One region of the Methylosinus sp. R-45379 genome, then DNA from elsewhere that is predicted to be linked to it. Evidence: predicted binding sites of a transcription regulator. Region 1 holds the regulator's gene; the other holds the start of a gene.
What was found. Region 1 encodes LexA, which represses DNA repair genes until DNA is damaged. Its sites were predicted from a motif close to TGTTCNNNNTGTGTTCNG; they were not measured.
Positions count from the first base shown of each region.

Region 2: a site for LexA is predicted at 2,604-2,621, ahead of A1351_RS21655 (YifB family Mg chelatase-like AAA ATPase). Genes of this name have one in related genera too.

Region 1 is NZ_LUUM01000286.1:22,807-27,598, reverse strand. Features, by position in the region: gene A1351_RS24925 (hypothetical protein) at 162-827, shown strand; gene lexA (transcriptional repressor LexA) at 968-1,672, shown strand; gene A1351_RS19800 (AsmA family protein) at 1,914-3,794, shown strand; gene A1351_RS19795 (hypothetical protein) at 3,864-4,229, shown strand; gene A1351_RS19790 (ABC transporter permease subunit) at 4,251-4,792, opposite strand, start outside.
Region 2 is NZ_LUUM01000299.1:16,174-20,965, forward strand. Features, by position in the region: gene A1351_RS21640 (Bax inhibitor-1/YccA family protein) at 1-440, opposite strand, end outside; gene A1351_RS21645 (hypothetical protein) at 813-1,466, shown strand; gene A1351_RS21650 (lytic transglycosylase domain-containing protein) at 1,500-2,369, opposite strand; gene A1351_RS21655 (YifB family Mg chelatase-like AAA ATPase) at 2,695-4,233, shown strand; partial or broken gene A1351_RS21660 (ATP-binding protein) at 4,307-4,792, shown strand, end outside.

The DNA of each region.
Region 1 (4,792 bases):
TTGATGTTATAATAAATGCCGGTTCGCAAATTTGGCCCTTTGCAACCTCGTTGCCGGCCCTCGTTTCCGCCTACTGGGAAGGGTTGCCTATCGCGGCGACCGTCGTTCTCCTAGCCGCTGCCGTGGCATCCGGGTATCTAGTTTTTCTTGCTCGAAATGACATGAAGGGGCGTCTGATATGGTTCGTGGCTGGCGCCGTCTTTTCCGCAATAATTCTTGGCATTTTTCAGCTAAATAAAGATAGGTTTTTCTTATCGAATATTGACCGAGAAGTTTTTGACACGGCTAAAGAGTTTGGGGGAAAATTATCGGTTGAGCATTGGGCTGTTCAGAAGAGTGATGTGGCGTCGCAGACCCATTTTGACAGTGGGGCTACTATTTTATTTTTTAGCTCACGATCTGATCTTTATGTATTGTTATCAACAAACGAGGCTTTTATGTTCCCGCCAGCAGAAGTTGTAGTCGAGAAAGAGTGGTTCGATGAGGCGTATGTGAGACAACAACTAGGGGTCCCGCCAAACAAAGTTTCTCCTCGCGGAGGGGTAGCAAAATACTGGCATGAAATTAACAAGCGTGTGCCTGGAGGCGTGCAATTGGGTTGGCCTGATTGGTTTTGTGATACCGACAAGTTTAGCGTCATCTCAAAGGGGTATGAAAACGGGGTGATTGCGGGGCCATTCCGTTCTTCGGGACGGGACAATGTTAATGACCGAGGGCAGTGGTTTGTCATTAACAGTCGGGATAAATCGCTTGAATGGCGTTCTCAGCGAGCCCGAATAGATTTGGATCACGATGTTTCTGACTGGAAATGCATTCATGCTCCCTGACCAAGGACCGCCGAAGAGTCTCCCTTGCGGAACGCACCGAGAACGCCTATCCTCCCGTTCATGATTTGTTTATGAACCCGCGCCATCATGGCTAGGTTCGGACGTGGCGCGACGCGGGCGGGCGGCGCCGGGGGGCTTCCATGCTGACCAAGAAACAGAGCGATCTGCTGCGCTTCATCCATGAGCGCCTGAAGGAGACTGGCGTGCCGCCCTCCTTCGACGAGATGAAGGACGCGCTCGATCTGCGCTCCAAATCCGGCATTCACAGGCTCATTCTCGCGCTCGAGGAGCGCGGCTTCATTCGCCGTCTGCCCAATCGCGCCCGCGCGCTCGAGGTGTTGCGCCTGCCCGAATCGGCGACGCCCCGCGTCGCCGCGCGCGGCGGCAAATTCTCGCCCTCGGTCATAGAGGGCGCGCTCGGCCGCGTGCGCCCCGTCCCGGCCGGCGAGCCCGAGTCCGATCAGCAGGTGGCGATCCCGGTCATGGGCCGCATCGCCGCCGGCACGCCCATTTCCGCGCTGCAGAATCGCAGCCACACCATCAGCCTGCCGCCGGATATGCTCGGCGGCGGCGAGCATTTCGCGCTCGAGGTGCGCGGCGATTCGATGATCGAGGCCGGCATTCTCGACGGCGACGTCGTCGTGGTGAAGAAGCAGGACAGCGCCGACACCGGCGATATCGTCGTCGCCCTCATCGACGACGAGGAGGCGACATTGAAGCGCCTGCGCAAGCGCGGCGCGTCAATAGCGCTCGAGGCCGCCAATCCGGCCTATGAGACGCGCATTTTCGGGCCTGATCGCGTCCGCATCCAAGGCCGTCTGGTCAGCCTTCTGCGCAAATACTGAGGGCCTCGCGCCGCCACGATCTCGCCGCCCTTTGCCGCCATGGTCCGGCCTCGCGCGCTTTTGGCGCGCGGGCCTTTTCGCGTAGCGGCAGAGCGATAAAGGCATGTTGCTCTCGTCTCGCGCCCTCGCCGAGGGCGCGCGCTGTGTCGCCAGCGGCCCGTGGCCGCCCCGCCTTTTTTTCATGGACGATGGAATGTCGCACTCGACCGGCCCGATGCGCGAAATCGAAGGATCGAAGCCCTTGGGCCAAAGCCGCCGCCTGCCTTTCCCGCGCCTCTCGCGCCGCTGGCTGATCGCTCTCGGCGCCGTCGCCGCAGTGGCGCTCGGCGCGGCGCTCGCGCCTTGGACCTTCTCGACCAATGCGCTGCTCGAGGAGATTTCGGGCCAGCTCAACGCCTCATCCGGCCTGTTCATCGCCGCCAAAGGCCGCTCGACCTTCTCGCTGCTGCCGCGCCCGCACATCACCATAGACAGCATCGCCTTCGCCGATCCCACCGCCGCGCTGACCATCGAGGCGGAGAGGCTGCACGGCAATGTGCTGCTGCTGCCGCTGCTGGCCGGCCGTTTGGAAATCGCCGATATCGAGCTCATCCGCCCCGCCATAGAGGTCGATCTCGATCGCAAGCCGATGAGCACGTCCGGCGCAGCTGTGCGCGCCGCGGCGGCGCGGCCCTCGACGCCGGCGGCCGAGAAGGCCGATCGCGCCCGGCTCGGCGGCGTCTCCATCGTCTCCGGCGTCGCAAGGCTCAAATATTCGGGCGGCGAGGAAACGCTGCAGGACATTGACGCGACGCTCGATTGGCGCACCGTCGGCTCGCCGGCGACGCTCGACGCCGCTTTCTCCTGGGGCGGCGAGCGGCCGCGCGCCATGCTCTGGGTGCTGAAGCCCGGCGCGCTGCTGCGCGGCGAGCAGACGCCGGTCACTGTGCGGCTCGATTCGGACAGCGTGCGGCTGGAGGCGGAAGGCTTCGGCCAGATCGGCGCCAAGCCGCGCTATATGGGGCGGCTCAACGCCTCTTCGCCCTCGCTGCGCCATGCGCTCGGCCTCGCCAAGGTGAGCGCGCCGCTGCCCGGCGCCTTCGAGAATGTGCAGCTCTCCGCCAAGGCCAGCGTCGGCCTGCGCGATTTTCAGCTGACCGATGTGAAGCTCTCGGCCGACGACAATGAGTTCGAGGGCACATTCGCGCTGCGGCACGAGGGCGAAAAGCCCATCGTCCATGCGACTCTCGCCAGCAATTTCGTGTCGCTGAAGCCGATGATCGCCGATCTGCCGCCGCTCTCCGGCGCCGACGGCCAATGGAGCCGCGACGCTTTCGTCCTGCCGAATATTCAGGACGCCGATGTCGATCTGCGCCTTTCGGCGACGCGCGCCCGCATATTGCGGCTGAATCTCGAGGACGCCGCTCTATCGCTGCTGCTGCGCGGCGGAAGGCTCGAGCTCTCGCTCGCCGAGGCGCAGGCCTATAAGGGGACGGTGAAGGGCCGCGCCACTTTCGCCGCCAATGCGGCGGGCGCGCTGGAGTTTCACGGCAATGCGCAGCTGACCGGGGTCGACGCCGGCGCGCTCGCCTGGGACCTCGCCGCACGGCCCGATCTCGGCGGCGCGCTGGACGCCAATTTCACGCTCGACGCCACTGGCGACAGCGTCGCGCAGATCACGCGCGATCTCGACGGCCGCGCCAGCCTCACGCTGAGCGAGGGCGAGGTCGGCGGCATAGATCTCGAGCGCGCGCTGCGCCGCGTCGACAAGCGGCCTTTGTCGAGCGCGATGGATATTCGCTCCGGCCATTCGCTGGTGGATCGCGCCAGCGCGACCATCAAGATCGTCAAAGGAACCGCGAATATAGAGGACGGCCAGGCGCATGGGCCGGGCTTCGCGCTGGCCTTCGCCGGCCAGACGCGCATTCCCGAGCGCAGCCTCGCGATGAAGGCGCAGGCCAATGAGGCCGACGCCGCCGGCAAGCCGCGCGAGAAGGGCGTGCAGATCGGCTTCGATCTCTCCGGCGCCTGGGACGATCCCGTCTTCGCGCCGGACGCCGCCGCGCTGATCAAGCGCTCGGGCGCGGCCGCGCCGCTGCTGCCGCGCGTCGAGCCGGAGGCGGGCGCGGCGAAGGAGCGGTGAGAGCTTCCCGCTGTTTTTCTCGTTCACTCGCGCGAGCGTCACGAGACCGCAGCGAGCTCGGGGGCGGCAATGATGGGTCGTGAGGAGCTTTTGGGCGCATTGGTTGCCGCCTCTGGTGGCGTGCAGGCTGCATACGAGGAAATCCTCGACGCGTGGGGGTCGGAAGAGCCGCCTGTCACGACGCTCCTCGCCGCCCTAGGCTATCGGATCGCCGAGGACTTCGATAGCACGGACGTCGACGCCAACCGCCGCCTGTTCTCGTTGATCGAGCAGGCTATGGAGAGTGGCGATAACGGATTGAGGACCGTTGTCGCTACAGGCCTGATCGAAGCTTTGGCGGTTCGGGCTGTCCAAACTGAGGGCCTGTGGAAGCGGATGGCGCCACTTCTCGGCCCGCGATCTCTGTATCACGCAGAGGCTTGGTTGTCCGAGTGACGTAGAGCGCAGAGAGCCCGGCTAGCCCGCCCCGCCGCCCTTGGCGCGCCCGCGCGTGAGCAGCGCCGAGAGGCCGAGCGCGATGGCGACGAAGCCGAGCAGCAGCGTCGAAATGGCGTTGACCTCAGGCGACACGCCGAGCCGCACTTGCGAATAGATGCGCATCGGCAAGGTGGTGGCGCCGGGGCCGGTGGTGAAGCTCGCGATCACGAGATCGTCGAGCGAGATGATGAAGGCGAGGAGATAGGCGCTGACGACGGAGGGCGCGATCAGCGGCAGGGTGACGAGCGCGAAGGCGCGGACCGGCGTCGCGCCGAGATCCATCGCCGCTTCCTCGAGCGTGCGGTCGCAGCCTTTCAGCGCGGCGTGGATCATCACAGTGGCGAAGCACATTGTGAAGGAGGCGTGCGCCAGCACGAGGGTGAGAAAGCCGCGCTCGACGCCGAAAGCGACGAAGACCAGCAGCAGGCCGAGGCCGAGCACCACTTCCGGCATCACCAGCGGCGCATAGATGGAGCCCGCGAAGAGCGTGCGCGAGCGGAAGCCGCCGAAACGCGCCAGCG
Region 2 (4,792 bases), on a different contig from region 1:
CCGCCGAAGGCCGCCGCGGTGATGAAGAACACCTTGGCGATCGACGCGCCCGTGAAGACGATCATGATCGACGACAATGACAAGCCCATCACCGCCGAGAAGGCGAGGAACAGGTTGCGAGCCGTCGCCGCGGAGACGCGGTCGGCGCGATAGCCCAGGAAGAACACGAAGGCCAGCGGCGCCAGCATCACCACCCATTTCAGCGGGCTGGTGTAGAGCATCTGACCGAAAGGCGTGAGCGCGATCTGCCGCCCGCCTTCCTTGGCCACGGCGAGCATATGCGTGCCGAGCGCGACGACGCCGGTGACGCCGAGACCCAGGACCATATAATTATAGACGCCGAGCATATAGGCGCGCAGGCCCTGGTCGATCTCGGCCGTGCCGGCTCTGGAGACCCCGCCCCGGTAGCCGAAGCTCGTGTTGCGGTCGAAATTGGACATAGCATCCTCTCGAAAAAGGCCGCGCGGCCCGGTCTATCCGGCCAATCGGCGCGGTCCTCGCCGTCGAATATGGCGTGCGGCCCGCGGAAAAACAAGAGTCCGCGGGCGCAATGCGGCAAAGTTCACGCCATGCCGAGCAAAACGCAAGCAAAAGGCGCAGTATAGGACTCGCGACGGGCCGCAATTCTATGCCGGGAGGCGGACAAAAGCCGAGCCCGTTCACGCTCTTGCCGCTCCGTGAGAATGCGCTAACATGCCGCATTGTCGCAGGCGGCGAGCGACCGGGTCGGCCGAACCGGCTCTCGCTTCGTCGTCGGAGCGAAGGCGCCCACGGAACGAGGCCCGCAACACATGATCCATGGGGGAATCATCATGTCCGACAGCGGTCTTGCCCCGTTCTGGCGGTCGATCGATGGGTTTCTGCGTCCTGCGACTCGTTCCGCGCCGCCCGTTCTTCTCGTCCTTCTGCTGACGCTTCTCGGCGCCGCGGCCCCCGCCTCGGCCCATGGCCGGCTCGGCTCCGCGGAGGGGCGGTGCCGGCTGTTCATCGGGCCGGACATTATGAACTTCACCGGCTATCTGCCGGACGCCTCCAAGAATGAGTTCTGCGAGGATATTCCCGCGACCGGCCACACGATCATCGCGCTCGACGCCGAGCAGGACGAGCTGCGCGACATGGCGGTGGAGATCAGAATCGTCAGGGATATCGGCAGCGAGGAGAAAGAGAACGCCGACCTAGACGCTGTGACCGTCGCCTATCGCGGTCCGCGAACCTATCCGACCGGCACGATCAATTTCGAGCACGACTTTCCCGACGCGGGCTATTTCGTCGGCATAGTGACCGTGACCGGCGACCATGGCGAGCGCTGGGTGTCGCGCTTCCCCTTCTCCGTGGGCAAGAGCTTCATGCGCACCCTGCCCCTCTATCTGCTCATGGGCGTCGGCGTCATCGCCATGTTCTTCATCTATCTACGGCACCGGCCGATCCATTCGCTGAAGACGGCCGACGCCGAGCCGGCGGAGTAAGCCCTCCGCAGACCATGCCGAAAAGCGGCCGCCTCATCGCGGAGCGTCTATTCCTGATGAGCGCGTGTCGCTCGCGCCTTTGATCTTATCGGCGAGCAGGGCGATGGTCTTGGAATAGACTTTCGCCTTGTTCCACTCGAGCAGCGCCGGAAAATTCGGATCGCCCTCGTCCCAGCCGGCGCCCGGCTTCCAGCCGTAGCCATGCAGAAAATTGGCGGTGGAGGCGAGCACATCCGCCGTGTTGTGAACGAGATCGCGCTTGCCGTCGCCGTCGAAATCCACCGCGAATTTCAGATAGGACGACGGCATGAACTGCGTCTGGCCGATCTCGCCCGCCCAGGCCCCGCGCATTTGCGCGGGATCGAGATCGCCGCGCTCGACGATGCGCAGCGCGTCCAGCAGCTCGGCGCGGAACTTGTCGGCGCGACGGCAATCATAGGCGAGCGTCGCCAGCGCGCGAATCGTCGAGAAATCGCCGAGATAGGAGCCGAAATCCGTCTCCAGCCCCCAGATCGCGACAATGACCGGCCCCGGCACGCCATATTTCTGCTCGATGCGCTTGAACAGCGCCGCATGCTTCTGCAGCAGCGCGCGTCCCTTGCTCACGCGGAAGGAATTGGCCATGCGCGCCGAGAATTGCTCGAATGTCTGGCGGAACACTTTCTGCCCGCGATCATGCGAGATCACCGAGCGGTCGTAATAGACGTCGCGGAGCGACGAATCGATCGCCGCCTTGGAAATTCCGGCCGCGGCGGCTTCCTTCTCGAAGCTGCTGAGCCAGGCCTCGAATCCCTCGCCATTGCGTCCGCATTCGGCCGCTTGCGCCTTCGGCGCGCCGAAGCCGATCGCCAGCGCCAAAGCCGCGGCGCCGAGCGCCCTCGTCATCCGTTTGTTCTGAGACATATCGCCGACCCCATCTCTCGGGCGAAGCCCTTTGCGCTCTCGAGGGCGATATCCCCCGGCGCGAATTTCTGATCGATCGAACGGCCCCGTCCGATCGGAAAGCGCTCTTAGCTCACGAGAGCGCGGCCGCACGATGGCGACGCTTCCGCGAGAGCTGAAATTGCCGATCCTCAAAACCGGCCTCAGACTAGCTCTCGCCGGTTAGCGGCCGGTTGCCGAAGCATGGCCAATTTTCGTTCTCATATTGTTCTTGCGGAGGCGAAATCGCGCGTCTACTATGGCGGCGTTTGCGTCAGAGCGATATCGGGGTCTCGGAGCTTTCGTCATGGTGGTCAGAGTCGCGACGGTCGCCTTCGAGGGCATAGAGGCCAAGCCCGTCGACGTCCAAGTGCAGATCGCCAGCGGCAATGTGGTGTTCACGCTGGTCGGCCTCGCCGACAAGGCGGTCGCCGAATCGCGGGAGCGTGTGCGGGCGGCGCTCGTGGCCTCCGGCCTCGCCCTGCCGGCCAAGCGCATCACCGTCAATCTCGCGCCGGCCGACATGCCCAAGGAGGGCAGCCATTACGATCTGCCCATTGCGCTCGGCGTGATGGCGGCGATCGGCGCCATCCCCTCGGATGCGCTGGACGGCTTCACCGTGCTCGGCGAATTGGGGCTCGACGGGGCGATCGCGCCGGTCGCCGGCGTTCTGCCCGCTGCGGTCGCCGCCAACATGCGCGGCCATGGGCTCATCTGCCCGCGCCAATGCGGGCCGGAGGCGGCCTGGGCGTCGAGCGACATGGAGGTGATCGCGCCACGCTCGCTGATCCAGCTCGTCAATCATCTCAAAGGCGTGCAGGCGCTCTCGCGGCCGGAGCCGGCTGTGCGCGCGGCGGCGACGGCGCTGCCGGACCTCTCCGACATAAAGGGCCAGGAGAGCGCCAAGCGAGCGCTGGAGATCGCCGCGGCCGGCGGCCATAATCTCCTGATGAACGGCCCGCCCGGCGCCGGCAAATCCATGCTGGCGGCGCGGCTCCCCTCCATTCTGCCGCCGCTGTCGCCGCGCGAGCTTCTGGAAGTCTCGATGATCCACTCCGTCGCGGGCGAGATCGCCGGCGGCGAGCTCACCGATCGGCGCCCGTTTCGCGCGCCGCATCATTCCGCCTCCATGCCGGCGCTGGTCGGCGGCGGCTCCCATGCGCGTCCGGGCGAGATCTCGCTCGCCCATAATGGCGTGCTGTTCCTCGACGAGCTGCCGGAGTTCCAGGCGCAGGCGCTCGATGGCCTGCGCCAGCCGCTAGAGACCGGTGAGGTCGCCGTGTCCCGCGCCAATCATCGCGCCGTCTATCCGGCCCGCTTCCAGCTCGTCGCGGCGATGAACCCCTGCCGCTGCGGCCATGCGCTGGAGCCGGGCTTCGCCTGCCGCCGCCAGCCCAATGAGCGCTGCATCGCCCAATATCAGGCGCGGCTCTCAGGCCCGCTGATCGACCGTTTCGACCTCAGGATCGAGGTTCCGGCGGTCTCGGCGGCCGATCTCGTGCTGCCGCCGCCGGCCGAAGGCTCGGCCGAGGTGGCGGCGCGCGTCGCCGCGGCGCGCGAACGCCAAAGCCGACGCTATGCGGCTCTCGGCCTTCCCGGCTCCACCACCAACGCCAGCGCGCCGGCCAGCGCGATCGAAAAAGCCGCCGCGCTCGACGCCTCCGGAACGGCGCTGATTCGCGAGGCGGCCGAGCGCCTCGGCCTCTCGGCGCGCGGCTTCCATCGCGCGCTGAAGCTCGCTCGCACCATCGCCGATCTCGACGGCTCGGACGCCATAGCGCGCCGCCATCTCGCCGAAGCTCTCGCCTATCGCGGCGGCTCCGCCGGAGCCCGCGTCGCCGCCTGAGCCCAATTCATACTTTTCTGTGGATTGCCGTGAAATAATTGCATCTTCGTCGAATGGCTCTGGACCATCCCGCATGCCCGCTGTTCCTCCTTGCGTTTTTGTCGTTCTCGCTTTTTTCGCCGCTCTCGCGCCGGGCGTCTGGCTATGGCTCGTGCGCGCGCGCCGGGCGCGCCGCCGCCGCGCGGTCGAGACAGAGCTAGAAGGATTGCGCGACGAAATCTGGGAGCTGCGCGCCGCCGCCGCCGCGCGCGACCGCGCCGAGGCGGCAAGCCAGGCCAAATCGCGCTTTCTCGCCACGGTGAGCCATGAGATTCGCACGCCGCTCAATGGCGTGCTCGGCCTCGCGCAATTGCTCGCGGCGACGCGGCTCGACGCCGAGCAGGCGAGCTATGTCGAGGCGATCGCCGCCTCCGGCCGCTCGCTCGCCCAGCTCATCGACGATATTCTGGACTTCTCGAAGATCGAGGCCGGCAAGATCGAGCTTTCGGTCGAGCCCTTCGCGCTTGCGCCGCTCGTCGAGGGCGTCGTCGAGCTGCTGGCGCCGCGCGCCCAGGCCAAG